DNA from 2 places in the Arthrobacter sp. SlRoot2-15 genome. Region 1 is predicted to be linked to the other one. Evidence: riboswitches for the same ligand, from Rfam matches in the RefSeq annotation. Region 1 holds a riboswitch; the other holds the start of a gene.

Region 1 (7,178 bases):
TGTCCGGGCGTCCGGGCCCGGTTAGGCGGCGTTGACGGCTGCCTTCGTCTGCTGCCAAGCGGCCCAGGCGGCGTAGCTGCCGTCGAGTTCGACGACGTCGTAGCCGGCGCGGCGCAGGGCGCTGGCCGCGACGGAGTTCCGGACACCGCTCTGGCAGTAGGACACGATGGTGCCCTCGGCCGGGAGCTCATCCAGGTGCCACATCACGCGGCCGCCGCTGAGCTGGTACGAGCCCGGGATGTGGCCAGCGGTGTGCTCGGTGCGGTTCCGGACGTCCAGGACCATGGCAGCGTCGAAGCCGTCGAGTTCCTCCGGCTGGATCAGCTTCGGGGTGCTGGCAGGCAGGCCCTCGAGGCTGGTGAGGTAGCCGGCGACGTTGTCGATGCCGACGCGGACGAGGTGGTCCCACATCTCCTGCGCGTCAGCCTGGCTGGACGCGAGCAGGACCAGCGGGTTCTTGTCGGTTTCGGGGTTCACGACCCAGGCGCCGAAGCTGGCGGTGGACTTGCCGGCCGGGATGTTCAGCGACCGGGCAACGGTGCCCTCGTGGACCTGGCCGTTGGGGCGGGTGTCCACGAAGGTCAGGGTGTCGTCGGCCAGGCCGGCGGCAACGTCGGCGGTGGCGAGTTCGGCCAGCGGGGTCCGCTCGCCCATCACGGCCGGGCCTTCGCGGTTTTCACGCTTCATCCGGGCGAAGTAAGCGTGCGCGTCGGGCTGGCCGTCGAGGAGCTCGTCGATGAAGCCCTGCTCGTCGTTGGCGGCGAGGTAAGGGCCCCACCAGGCGTAGAGCCGTTCGTAGCCGACGGTGGAGGAGGGGATGGCGCCCAGGGCCTTGCCGCAGGCACTGCCGGCGCCGTGGCCGGGGTGGACCTGGACGTGGTCCGGCAGGGTCAGGAACTTGTCCCGGAGGCTGGCGAAGAGCTGCTTCGCGCCCTCGAAGCGCGTATCGACGCCGCCGGCGGCCTCGTCGAGCAGGTCCGGCCGGCCCAGGTCACCGGAGAACACGAAGTCGCCGGAGAGCAGGTAACCGGGGGCGTTCGCGAACGCGCCGTCGGTGATCAGGAAGGACAGGTGCTCGGGCGTGTGGCCGGGGGTATGCAATGCCTTGACCGTGATGTTGCCGAGGGTGATCTCTTCATTGTCGTGCAGGCGTTCGGCGTCGAAGCCGTACTGCCAGTCGGCTCCGCCCTCGCCGGAGACGTAGGCGGTGGCGCCGGTTGCGGCGGCCAGTTCCCGGGTGCCGGAGAGGAAGTCGGCGTGGATGTGGGTCTCGGTGACGGCCACGATCTTCATGCCATTGGCGGCGGCGAGGTCCTCGTAGACGGCGATGTCGCGCCGGGGATCAACGACCAGCGCCTCTCCCTTGGCCTGGCAGCCGATGAAATAGCTGGCCTGGGCGAGGTCTTCGTCATAGATGCGCTCGATAAGCATTCAGGGTGCTCCTTCTTGATGTAGACGGGGAAGGGATTCCTTCCTCTTCTGACTTCAACAATAATACCCCCGGGGGTATCACGCAAGCTGCGTCCGGACGGCTTCGGCCGCCCGGGACGGTGCCTAGCCGCCAACCCTGGCCATCACCTTGTTGATGGTTGCCGCCAGGCCGTCCGCCGCCTGCTGGACGGCGCTGTCGGAGAGGGTCTTGGTTTCGGTTTCGACGCAGAGCCTGCCCTTACGGGCACCCACCAGGACATGCCGGACGCCGGTTCCGTCGGGAAGCATGTACACAACGGCGTAGCCGGTTTGCCCGCTGGTATCGACGATGGGGTGATTGAGCGGCGACCAGGTCCGGGACCCAGCCGAAGGCAGCTGCTCCTGAACCGTGGTGCAGCCGGCCAGATCGGCGGCCCGTCGGTCGAAAGCTGACCCGTCCGGTGACGGCGCGGGCAGGCCGATGAGCCGCAGGCTGATCTGGTCGGGTGCCTGGCCGGTGCCGGGGATCTCGGCCACCACGGTGGCTGCTCCGCCCAGCGAGGCGAGGTACGCCGCGTCGTCGTAGATGCAGTGTGGGGCGGCCGGATCCGCGGGTGTTGCCGGTTCCGTGGGGGCGTAGCGGCCTTCCAGCACCTGGGCCGGGCTTCCGTTGGGCCCGGTAATGCCCTGCAGCAGCCGCGCCAGTTGCTCCGGGCTCTGAAGTTCGGGTGCCTGCCGGGACGGTGGTTGGGCTGGTGCGGGGTGCGCCGACGGCGGTTCCGACGGCGGTTTCGACGTCGGGCTGGGCGGCACACTGGCGGCCGGGGCGCCGCCGGCCAGTTCCCGGACCAGCTTCTGGGCCAGCCCGAGCAGCGGCGCCAGGGCGGACTGGAGTTCGTCGTCGGACGGATTGGCCGGCACCTGCCGACTGAGCCCGAGAGACACTGTTCCCTTGAGGACCTGCAGGGACACGGTGCCGGCAGCCGGGGCAGTATCTGCTGCTGCGGCCGGGCTCGAAACCAGGGCGTAGGCCCGTTCCCCCAGTTCAGGGACGGTCAGCAGCCGGACGGTGGTCGGCGGCGAGTCCGCGGAGGCCTGCCGGAAGCTCGCGCAGGTGGCGGCCTGCTCGTCGGCGTAGGCGAAGTCCGCGGCAACCACCGTGTCCCGGGGCGCGCTCCTGGCCAGCACAAAGGCCACGGCCTCGCGGGACCACGCTCCGGTGAGCGTCAGGACGCCGGCCGCGAAATTCATGTCCAGGTCTGCGCTGCTGGTCGGCGCGCTGTGCGGCTGGAAGACGCCGCATTCACCGGGCTCGACGGCGGGCCCCTGCGCGGGTGCAGGCCGTCCCTGAAGGCGCGTCCGCAGGTCCGCGCTCTTTGAGACCCTCCCGGCGCCCTGCTGGCTGCCGTTGATCGCCCGGTCCACCAGGGACATCAGTTCCTCGTCGGAGAGCACCGCATCACCCGCCGGAGACGCTGAGGCGCCGGCAGGGGAGGGGGACTCGGCGGCGGACGAGGCGGGGCGGCTGCTGGCAGAAGGAGGGGATGGTGATCCGGGTGTGCAGCCGCTCAATGCCAGCGCGGCCGCGGCGCAGGCCAGAAACCAGCGCTGTCGCCACGGGGGACCGCCGGGGATTCTGGTTCTTGTTGCAGCACCTGGGCGCACGACTGGACTCCCTGCCGTCGAAAGATGTGCTGCGCCCAGCTTCCGCCCCGCGCTCCGGCGGCACCAGAGGATTTATGCCCGGCGCCACAAAGGCACCGTCCTCAGCCGAAGATGGTGCCTTTGTGGTGTGACGATGCCTTAGGTATTGCGGTGACGGATACTGCGCCGCCCGCCTCTGTCCTACTGGTAGACGCGGACCCAGTCGACCTGCATCTGCGACGGGCTGGTGGCGGTGCCGTCGGGGAACCAGTCGAGCTGCATCGTCTGGTGCATGCCGACCGTGGGCTGGTGCGCCGGGTTGGTGTCGCTGAACGTTTTCACGCCGTCGATGTAGCCGGTGATCCCGGCCGGCGTCCACTCCACCGCGTAGTTGTGCCATTGCGTCGTGTCCACGGGCGTGGCCGCCGTCGTCTGGAAGTCTCCGCCGCTGCAGGCGTAGTGCAGGAAGAATTTCATGGCAGCGGTGTTCGAGGTGCCTTCCGCGAAATCCACCTCGGCACAGTTCGGCGAGGTGTTGTTGTTCGGCCACAGCAGCAGCACGGGGTGGTACTCGGGGTCGCGGGCGTTGGTCTTCATCCGGGTCTCCCAGCGGCCGTACTTCTGCTGGCCGAACTTTGCCGACATCCCGCCGGTGGTGCCGGCCGCGTCGCCGGTGACCGTGGCGACGCCGTTGGCCACTGACCACGCCTGCGGGCTGCGGACGCCCTTGCCGGCATGTCCGGCGCCGTTGAAGACGCCCCACTTGGTGGCGTCCGGGGCGCCGGCGTAGGAGAATTCGTCGCCGGCTAGAACGGGACCCCAGCCCAGGGCGGCCGCGGCCTGTGCTCCGTCGCCGGCGGGGGCTGCCGGGGCCGGTGCCACTGCGGGCGCTGCCGGCACCGCGGGTGCTTCGGCCGGCACGGCCGGGGGAGTGCTGGGGGCCGCCGGTGCGGCAGCCGGCGGAGTTGCCGGGGCCGCTGCGGTGGTTTCCGCGGGGGCCGGAGCGGCGGCGGAGGTGGCCGGCGCCGACGTCGGGGATGCTGCCCGGGCAGACGACGTCGGGCTGGCCGCCTTGGTGGGCGCGGCGGTACCGGCTGAGGACGCAGCGCTGCATCCGGTCAGCGACAAGGCACCGAGGGTAACGGTGATGGCAATCTTCTTGAACAAGTGACCCCTCCGGGCTATTGAATTGGCGCAAGCGTCAGGCGCGGTCGGGCCGCTGGCGAGCGTCTTGCAGCTTCTTTCAGCCCCGCCTGGCGGACAGGGCGAGCAGGCGCCGAATGGCGCGGCGGCGCCCTGCACAGCGGGCATCCGGGGCCCTGCGTTCGGGCCTGGCCCTCGGGCCAGCCGTCAACGTTACCCGATCGTAACCTTCGTTCGCAAAACGCCTGCCGGTCCTGGTGCTCTGGCCGGAGAAGAAGCTGGGGCCCTGCTGTATCCGGACGGCAGGTCCTCGACATCTCCGACGAACCCTACGACGGGAACCCGGCCCACTCCGCAGAGAGCATCGCACGCGGAAAGTTTGCCGCGCAGGGTTGACCCCGGCTGCAGGACCGGGCCGGCGGCTGCGACAGAATGGACCTATGAGCGAGGCGGGTGACTTCATTGATGCGGCGCTGCAGCGCGAAAGCACCTGGCAGCGGGCCGAGGAGGCACGGTCCCGTCTCGGTCCGGAACTCGGGTCCTACGGCGCCTCCGTCGGCGCCGTCCGGGGCGCGGTCCGGGATGCGCTCCGCCGCTACCGGCACCTCGGCCGTGACGGGATCACGGCGCTCAGCTCGGAGTTGTGGGCGGTACCGGTCTTCGAACGCCGCCTCGCCGCCGTCGTCCTGCTGCAGTCCCGTATCACCATGCTGGACAACTCGGACCTGACCCGGATCGAAGGCTTCCTGCGCGGTGCGCGCCTGCGTGAGCTGGCGGATCCGCTGGCGGTCGACGTCGTCGGGCCGCTGATTGCGGGTCTTGACGGGGTAAGCCGGAACCGGGCCGAGGCTGTGCTGGAACGGTGGCTGCAGGATCCGGACCCGTGGCTGCGCCGCGCGGCGCAGCTGGCACCAGCGGGCGAACTCCGCTCCGACGGTGGCAGGCGCCGCAAGGTTCCCTAGCGGGACGGCCTGCGCTCCACCACGGCGTAGGCCTTGCCATCGAGGAACTGCCAATCGGTCACGACCATAAAGCCGAGGGCATCTACACGGTCGTTCAGGACGTGGACGTCGAATCCGCCGTCGCGCGGTTCGGCGTCCCAGGTGGCAACGTGGATTTCCCCGCCCTCGAGAACCAGCAGCTCCGTGTTGACGTCGAAGTCCTCCTGCGGCTGGTCACTTAGCTGGCAGATGGCGACACAGTGCCGGTTCATAACAGGGCCTCCGCTCGGGGAACGCTGGATGAGCCCATCCTATGCGTGGCGGCGCCCGGCGCCCTAGGCCTAATTCCCCGCCAGGACACGCCCCCGTTACCTGAATGTGACATTACCGCCCAGTACCGTTACCGTGGATAGGTGCCTGTTTGTTTCCGATACGGGCGCTTCCGAGCCGATTGCCTAACTCTGCCGCGGCCCGGAATCCGAATGCAACCTTCTGGCAGAGACGGGGAAACCACTTATTACCTGCCGCTCCGGCGGGTCTTGGGGTGAAGCCGCGCAGCCCGCTCTGACGGGCCCGCGGCCGGGTGCCTCCCATCCGAATCCGACAGCTCACCTCGCAGGCATTGGGAGAGGCTACCAACATGACTTCACGCACTACTGCTGCGCGCCATCGTTCCGACGTCCCCGCAGGACGGACCTCAGCATTTTCGGTCAAGCCAGGCACAGTCGGCCGCCAGGCCGCAGTCATTATGGCGGCGTCCGGCCTCGTCCTGACGAGCGGCATGGCGGCCAATGCCGCGTCCGCACCGGCCGAGCGCGACTCCGCACCGGCATCATCCGTCGACGTCGCCAGCAAGGTTTCGGCGCCGGTCACCGCGGATTCCGCGGTGCAGATCAGCTTCGACCGTCCGGCCGTGGCCACCACGCCCGCGCCCGTCGTCGAGCAGCCCAAGCCCGTCGCCGCACCGGCGGTTGCCCAGGCTCCGGCCGCCCCCAAGATCACGGTCCAGGCCCAGGCTGCCGTTGCCCCGGCCCCGGCCCCGGCTGCCGGCGGAGTCAACGCCGCAATGCTGTCGGCCGCCTACAGCCAGATCGGCATCACCCAGGACTGCACCGCCATGGTCGAGAAGGCCCTCGGCGCTGCCGGCATCCCGGTCGGCGACCTGGGTCCGCAGCAGTTCATGAACTACGGCAAGGTTGTGGCCGACCCGCAGCCGGGCGACATGATCGTCCAGTCCGGCCACGTCGCCATCTACGCCGGCAACGGCCAGGCCATCAGCGGCGGCATGAACGGATCCAACCAGACGATCTCGCACCCGCTCTCCTGGCTGACCGCCACCGGCGGTGTGACGTTCGTCCGCGCCGGAGCGTAAGCACCGTGTAGGCATTGCACCAGCACTGCTCCCGAAGGCCGGTGGCCGGTTGTCGCTACGACAGCCGGCCACCGGCTTTCGCTGGTCCGCCGCAACTCAGCTGGTGTACCGCACCCGGACCACTCCGTTGCCGAACGTCCGAGTTTCGGCGAGCGTAAGTGCGGCCCTGCTGTCTGCGGGCTTGAACAGCGGCGTGCCCTGCCCCAGCAGCACCGGGTGGATGTAGATCCAGTACTCGTCAATCAGTCCGAGCCGTCGGAAGCTGTCCGCCAGCCGGGCCCCGCCCAGGGCCAGGTCGCCGCCGGGCTGTGCCTTGAGTGCCAGGATGTCCTCGACGACGACGTCGCGCGCCACCGTGGTGTTCCAATCGGCGCTCTCCAGGGTTTTGGAGTAGACGATCTTGGGCATCTCGCGCCAGATGCCCGCGAACTCGGCCTCGGGTGGCGTGCTGGCCGGGTTCTGGTCCGCCGTCGGCCAGTAGGCGGCCATCAGCTCATAGGTGATGCGGCCGTCCAGGAAGGCGCCCATGGTGCGGAGCTCCTCGTTGAAGTGGCTGTGGAGCTCGTCGTCCACCATGTGCCAGTCAAGCTCCCGGTGGGGGCCTTCCATGAACCCGTCCAGGGACACCTGCATTGCAAAGATGATCTTCCGCATGCGCCGAGCCTACG
Region 2 (7,178 bases), 2.3 Mb from region 1:
TTAAACGTCTGGGTGCCGTCCTCGTCCTCGCCGGCGCAGAACCGCAGCGAGACGAGCTGCTCCGGTTCCCAGATGACCCCCTCGGAGACCAGGAACCCGGCGACGAGGTCGAAGTCGCTGCCCGGCGTCCGCATCGTGACGGAGTAGGAGAGGCTGCCGAGCCGGATTTCGAGCGGCTCCTCGACCGCCAGCACGTCCTCCCGGTGCCGGACCGGGAACTCCAGCGCCTGCGGCGAGCCGTCCAGGACAAATTTGTGCACCTTGCGGCGCTGTGTCACGCGGCCCATCGGATACTCCTCATCAGCATTGCATTTAGGTCCGGCCGCCCTTGGCGGACCGCCCCTGGATCCATCATGACCTGCCCCCGCGCCTCAGCCAAGCAGCGCGCTCCAGTCCACCGGGCCGTCCGCGGCCGGCTTCCGGGCGGCACGTTTCGTGGCCGGCTTCGCGGCCGCCTTGTCCAGGGCGGCCTGGGGCAGGGCCGCGCCCCACGGCAGCGCGAACGCCTGCACCGGCTCGCCCAGCTGCACGCCGTGCGGCGGGACCACCAGAACGCCGTCGGCGGCGGCGAGTCCGCGCATCATGCCCGGGCCGGTGTGCTGCGCCGGCGACGCCATCCCGTAGAGCATGCGGAACGGCATCAGCCGCGTCCGGCCCGGGTCGGGATCGATCATGGTGCCACACGGGACCTCGACCACCGGCGGCGCAGAGCGGTGCCCAAGGGCGGCCAGCAGCGGAGCGCCGAGAGTGGACAGCGCCATCATGGCCGCCAGTGGATTCCCTGGCAGCCCGATCACAAAGCGCCCGTCCGGCAGTTCGGCCAACACGGCAGGGTGGCCCGGACGCATGGCGATACCGTCGATGAGCAGTCGGCCGCCCAGTTCCGCGACCGTGCGCCGCAGGTGGTCGGTGCCGGAGCGGCCGGTGCCGCCGGTGGTGATGACGACGTCGGCCGGCAGCGGCTCCGCGGCGTCACCGGCGGCCGTGCCCGGCTCCGCGGCGTCGGTATCCTCAAGGGCCGCGAGCCAGTCAGCGTCGGCGTCGCCGATCTTGACCTCACCGGCGAAGGTCCCGCCGAGCATTTCCACGACGGCGGCCAGCTGCGGCCCGAAGGTATCCCGTACCTCGCCCGGTTGGGGGACGCCGCTGCTGACGACTTCGGAACCGGTGAACACGAGCCGGACGACGGCCTTGCCCAGTACCGGCAGCGCGTCGTGTCCGGCGAGGGCGGCCAGGGCCAGGTGTGCGGGGTTAAGGACGGCGCCTGCCTTGATGAGCAAGTCGCCGGCGGCGGCCTCCTCCGCGGCTTTGCGGATGTGGTCACCGTTGCGCGGTTCCCCGGGCTTGGCCCCGCCGCCGAGTTTGAGGACCGGCAGCCCGTCTTCGTCCGGGGCGATCACGCCGCTCTCGCTGCGGAGCACGGCCTTTGCGCCCGCCGGGATCAGCCCGCCGGTGGCGATCGGGCTTGCCTGGTGCGGGGCCAGCCGCTGGCCTGGTTCGGCGAGGATCCAGGGGCCGCTGCCGTTGACGGCCCAGCCGTCCATCGCCGAGGAGGCGTAGTGCGGCATGTCGTGCAGCGCCGTCAGGTCTTCCGCCAGCGTCCGTCCCAGGGCATGCCGGAGCGGCACCGGCGCGGCCGGGATGGGGGTGGCGCAGTCGAAGGCCAGCTGCCGTGCCTCCTGCCAGCCGTGCGCGAGGTGCCGGTGTGGAGCCTCGGCCGGGTCCCCGGAGGCCCCGTCCTCGGCGCCGGCACTGCTGCTGGGCGGCTCAGGCGTCATGCCCCGGGTGCCTCGGCGGCGGCGTATTCCTTCGCGAGTTTCCGGGCCACGCCCATGGCGGCTTGCATGGACACGCTGTCCGGCGCCTGCCCGGAACCGGAGGCCAGCCCGGCCGCGAACCCGGCAATAAAGGTCGTCAGCGGAGCTGCGGGTCGGACGACGGAGTGCGCGGCAACTCCGGCGAGCCCCAGCACTTCGTTGATGTCGATTTCGACGTCCTCGAGTTCCAGGGCCTGGAGCAGTGCCCGGCACCAGTCCTCCAGCGTCTCATCCTGGCTTTTCACCGTTTGCCTCCAAAGTCGAATTCGGCCGCCCGTTTCCGGACCGGCCTGGACCGGGGTCTGATACCCCCAGGGCGGAAGCGTCATCCCAGGTGTCCACGTCGTCAGTGGAACCCGGCGGAACCGGAACCGTCCGCAGTTCAAGACTAGCAAGCAGGGCGAAGACGGAGCCCCCCTCGAGGGCGTTGCGCCGGGCCGCGTCGCCGACGGCGCGTTGTAGCGCGGCCGTGCGATAAAGGCCGGCGAGGGGCTGGGTGCGTCCGTCCGGCGCCACTGCCATGACCCCGTCACGGCCGCCGCCCGGACCTTCGGCCGGGCCGTCCGCCGCCGCCAGCAGGGCGCCGACGGCGGCGGCGACCCTCGGCATGTCGCAGGCGAGCACCAGGGTCTGGGCCGCCGGTCCACCCGCTGCCTGCTCCCCGGCCCCGGCATGCTCTCCGGCCAGGGCCGCGAGGCCTGCGGCGATGGCGGCTGCGGGTCCGGAGAACGGGGGCTCCTCGCGGCAACGAAGCACCTGAGGCGGGAGGCCGCCCAGTTCCGGCCCGACCACCACGATCCGGCGGGCCCCGCCGGCCGCCTTGAGGGTAAGGTCCAGCAAGCTGGTGCCGGTTGCCGCCAGCCGGGCCTTGGGCACGCCGCCGAGGCGGGTTGACCTGCCCCCGGCGAGGATAACGGCGTCGAATTCCACCCGCCCAGCCTAGCCGCAGCGGCGGGCAACGGGCGTCAGCTCGGGATGCTCAGTGTGCCTTTTCGGGAAGCAGGAACGGGTCCCAGGCCGGGGCGGGCTTCTCCAGCTCCTTGATCTGCCAGATGGTGCCCTTGGGCGGGCCGGGAAGGAAGCCGAGTTTCCAGCCCATTTCCCCGGGTGTATGGTCCCCCTTGGCATTGTTGCAGCGCAGGCAGGCGGCGACGAGGTTTTCCCACGAATCCGCGCCGCCCCGGGACTTGGGCTGGACATGGTCGATGGTGTGGGCCGCCTTGCCGCAGTAGGCGCAGCGGTGGTTGTCGCGGCGCAGCACCCCCCTGCGGCTGACCGCCGTCAGAGTGTTGTAGCGCGGCCTGATGTACCTGTTCAGCAGGATCACGGAGGGCCGGCCGAGGATATCCTGCGGGCCCACCACGGGATCGTCGCCTTCGGCCACCACACTGGCCTTCCCCGTCAGCACAAGGACCAGCGCCCGGCGGAAGGTGACTACCGCCAGCGGTTCATATCCAGCATTCAGAACGAGAGTGCGCATCCGCATACCTCTTCACGGCCGCACCCGCCAGGGGCACGAGGGCCGGCTGCCCTGTGCATGGTCGGGCTATGGATCGACACCACAAGAGTAAACACGGCAGGCCAGGTTTACCGAATTTTGTTTCGGCGCGCCCCCGCGGCTGGGTCCGCCGCAGGGTCCGGGGGGCGGGTCGGCACTGCGCCCCGGGCAACGCAAAGGACCCCTGCCGCGGGCAGGGGTCCTTCACGATGCTTCCGGCGGGCGCCGGGATTCAGTCTTAGCCGCCGACGCGGATGAAGACCGGGCCGGAGCCGACGTTGACGCTGTACAGCGCGGTGGTTCCGCCGTTCCAGCCGCCGTGGACGGCCATGCCGTTGCCGACGTAAACAGCGATGTGGGCCATGCCCATGCCGCCGTTCTGGTAGTAGGCGAGGTCGCCCGGCTGAGCTTCAGCAGCGCTCACGGTGCGGCCCAGGGACAGGTAACCTGCCGGCCAGCCGTGGTAGTTGATGCCAACTGCGGCCAGCGCGTTGGTGGCCAGCATGGTGCAGTCCTGGGAGACACCGATCTGCGCGTAGGCAGCAGCGGCGATCGAAGCGCCCATGCCGCTGACAGCAGCCGGAGCCTTCGTGGCCAGGGAGGCGGTCACCGCGTTGCCGGTGGAAGCGGCAGCTTCCTTGACCTTGACGACGGGCTTGGGAGCCTCGACGGGGGCCGGTGCGGTGGTAACAGCGGGCTTCTCGTAGGAGATCGCGATGCTGGAGGCCGCGGAGATCGTGGCCGGTGAGGTGGACTGCACTTCCAGGGCGGAAGCGGAGGTCGACTCGCGCTGAACGTTGGTCTCGGCAGCGTTGGCTGCGATACCGCTGGTCAGCACCAGGCCGGAGGCTGCAGCGATAACCGCAGCCTGGCGACCCATACCACCGGCGTTGTCGCCGACGGCCTTAGCAATGACAGCCAGCGAGTTGGTCTTGGTGACCTCCGCGCGGTGGCGTGCAATGGTTGCACGAGTAGTCATTCAGTTCTCTCTTTCGTGATCCTTTTGTCCGCGCTCAATTCAGGCGGGACTGAGGACGCTCCGGCATCTTGGGGGTACGCCGGATCGCCCCGAAACGGGTTTCTTTAGCGAAGGGTGTACTGCGAAGACGCGCCAAAAGCGGGAACTGCGTTGTGAGATCCAGTCCGGGCGCCGACAAGGGCAGCGCGGAGCATGGAGTTCAGCGGGCTCAACTGAGCCTCGCCAGCGCGAGAACGCGCAGCATTGTGGCGTGAAGACACGAAAGTAGCCTCTCCCAATGCCTACGAGGTGAGCTGTCGGATTCGGATGGGAGTCACCCGGCCGCGCCGCTTCCTGGGAAGCTTTGCGACTTAACCCCAAGGTCTTCTTGCGAAGACCAAAATTGGTTCCCCCGCCCCTGCCAGACGATGTCATGCGAACGGACCTTGAGCGGTGGCAGAGTTAGGCAATCCACTCAAGAGCGCCAACTTCGGAGAAGTTGGCGTGCTTCATACGGTACAGCAGTTGGGACTCAATGTCACATTCAGATCACGGCGTGTCACAGAAATGCGAGTGGTCCCTCGGCTCGGCTTAGAGCCAGCCCAGCGGATCAACGACTTCCCCGTTGACCATCACCTCGAAGTGGAGGTGGCAGCCGGTGGAGGCGCCGGTGGTGCCGCTCATCGCCACCACGTCGCCGCGGGAAACCTGCTGGCCCACGCGGACAGTGGAGGACGACAAGTGGTTGTACGTGGTCTCCAGGCCATTGCCATGGTCGATCACGACGCGGTTGCCGCCCCCGTAGGGGTGCCAGCCGGTAAAGGTTACGGTGCCGCTGGCCGCGGCATGCACGGCGGTGCCGCACTGGGCGGCGTAGTCCTGCCCGCGGTGGAATTCCCCGACGGCGCCCGTGATGGGACTGATCCGATAGCCGAAGGGCGAGGCGGTGACCATCGTGTCCAGCGGGTGGCCGAGGCTGCCGGCCGAGGCCGCCCGGGTGATCGTGCTGGCGGACTGGGCGCTGAGCAGCTGCTTCAGCTTGCCGTCCGGGTCGCCCTTGGTGGTGACGGCTGTGCGGTTGAAGTCAATCTGGGCAGCGGAGGCCTTGACTTCGGGCTGCGCCGCGGCGGAAACCGAGCCGGTCTTGGCGGAGTCCGTGGAGTCGGTGGCCATCACTGGGCCGGTGGCCGGGACTGTGAAGGTGAGGACCAGGCCGGTGGCCGCCAGGGCGATGCCGGCTTTCTGCCCGACGCCGCTGACAGCGGCAAAGTCGGTTATCTGACGGAACGCACTGCGCCGGCCGCGGCGTTCGTCGCGGTGCGCGTCACGCGGGCGCCCGGCGGTTACGACGGCGGCCGGGCGCGGCTCCGGAGCGGGACCGGTCGCACGACGGCGGCCCCTGACGGTCTCGGTGGTCAACTACGGTTCCTCTCTGGATAGCCTGCGAAGTTAGCTGTCGGATTCGGGTCAGAGAGATCAAAGACCCGGTCCGCCGGTGCAAGCATCCAGACACAGGGGCATCCAAGGGAGGCCTCATGGAGATTGCTTGCCGCTAGCGGACTTCACCCCAAGGCTGTTGGATCAACAGCCGGTAGTGGTTCCCCCGCCTCTGCCAGAAGGTGACTCGCCTACTGATCCGCTGGCAGAGCTCGGCTTCGGATCAGATAACGCTTTAGTATCAGTGCCAGTTCATAACTATAGGCGATTAAGACAGGCAGTAATAATTTCGTTATCTCCCCTGTGCACAACTTGGCCCCCACGCCCAGGACGGCGGTTCGGACAAGTTACCCGAGCGTAACGAAGACGTGGGCCGCGACCTCGGGAGGCAGTTCAAGGGCGCCCTCGATATCGGGGACCCGGACCGAGATGTACTCCCCCACGCGTTCCAGCGAGACCCGGGCGCCGGGCCGGATTCCGCCCTCGTCGAGCTGCACCAGCAGCTCCGGTTCCACCTGGATGGGCTCGGCGAGGCGGCTCACGGTGATCCGGGAGTCAGCGCCGTAGCCGGCCATGGCATCGAGCAGGTTCACGACCCCGCCCGCGGCCTCCGACGGCGGGAGACCGCCCAGGTCCGCGAGCCCGGGAATCGGATTTCCGTACGGGGACACGGTGGGGTGGTCCAGCATTTCGAAGATGCGCCGTTCAACCCGTTCGCTCATCACATGCTCCCAGCGGCACGCTTCCTCGTGGACGTAGGCCCAATCGAGTCCGATCACGTCGGCCAGGAGCCGCTCGGCCAGCCGGTGCTTGCGCATCACCTCGATGGCGCGCTTGCGCCCCGCGTCGGTCAGCTCAAGGTGCCGGTCGCCGGAGACAACCACCAGGCCGTCGCGTTCCATCCGGCCGACGGTCTGGGACACGGTGGGACCGGAGTGGCGGAGCCGTTCGGCGATGCGGGCGCGGAGGGCGACGATGTTTTCTTCTTCAAGTTCCAGGATGGTCCGGAGATACATCTCGGTGGTATCGATCAGATCCGTCATTCAGCTCAGCTCCTCGAGCGCCGTCCTTGCGTCATTCCCACCGTACCGCGTGCAGGATGCGCCCCGGCGAGATCCGCCGTACATCACCGCACAGCCTAGCCTATTTTGAATTACTCCGGATAATCTGCGGACCTCCCGCCCGGGCCGTCTCAGTGACCGGACTATGACGGACGATTTTCCCGCCTGCCCGGGACCGTCGGGCAGAATAAGGGCAGGTCCCCGGCCGCAGCCCCCGCACCATCCGCCCGGGCCACGCCACGCACCCAGCCGACAATTGGAGCCACTGTGAGCGACACCAGCATCACCATTCCCGCGAACCTGCTGCCCAAGGACGGCCGCTTTGGCGCCGGTCCGTCGAAGGTCCGGCCGGAGCAGATCCAGGCCCTGTCCGCGGCGTCGGAGACGCTGCTGGGCACCTCGCACCG

What was found. Region 1 has a riboswitch for cyclic di-AMP ahead of AC6I9V_RS15980 (NlpC/P60 family protein). Riboswitches for the same ligand answer to the same signal wherever they lie in the genome.
Region 2: another riboswitch for cyclic di-AMP. It lies ahead of AC6I9V_RS05130 (M23 family metallopeptidase); the one in region 1 lies ahead of AC6I9V_RS15980 (NlpC/P60 family protein).

The regions. Positions count from the first base shown of each region.
Region 1 covers NZ_AP046058.1:3,429,175-3,436,352, forward strand. The annotation lists gene AC6I9V_RS15955 (MBL fold metallo-hydrolase) at 22-1,431, opposite strand; gene AC6I9V_RS15960 (hypothetical protein) at 1,555-2,865, opposite strand; gene AC6I9V_RS15965 (glycoside hydrolase family 16 protein) at 3,256-4,221, opposite strand; gene AC6I9V_RS15970 (DNA alkylation repair protein) at 4,638-5,159, shown strand; gene AC6I9V_RS15975 (hypothetical protein) at 5,156-5,410, opposite strand; cyclic di-AMP (ydaO/yuaA leader) riboswitch at 5,612-5,774, shown strand; gene AC6I9V_RS15980 (NlpC/P60 family protein) at 5,779-6,510, shown strand; gene AC6I9V_RS15985 (dihydrofolate reductase family protein) at 6,607-7,164, opposite strand.
Region 2 covers NZ_AP046058.1:1,137,980-1,145,157, forward strand. The annotation lists gene fdhD (formate dehydrogenase accessory sulfurtransferase FdhD) at 1-287, opposite strand, end outside; gene AC6I9V_RS05105 (molybdopterin molybdotransferase MoeA) at 372-1,778, opposite strand; gene AC6I9V_RS05110 (DUF6457 domain-containing protein) at 1,775-2,062, opposite strand; gene mobA (molybdenum cofactor guanylyltransferase) at 2,046-2,747, opposite strand; gene AC6I9V_RS05120 (HNH endonuclease) at 2,797-3,297, opposite strand; gene AC6I9V_RS05125 (NlpC/P60 family protein) at 3,554-4,294, opposite strand; cyclic di-AMP (ydaO/yuaA leader) riboswitch at 4,559-4,717, opposite strand; gene AC6I9V_RS05130 (M23 family metallopeptidase) at 4,865-5,692, opposite strand; cyclic di-AMP (ydaO/yuaA leader) riboswitch at 5,697-5,908, opposite strand; gene AC6I9V_RS05135 (iron-dependent transcriptional repressor DtxR) at 6,058-6,753, opposite strand; gene serC (phosphoserine transaminase) at 7,039-7,178, shown strand, end outside.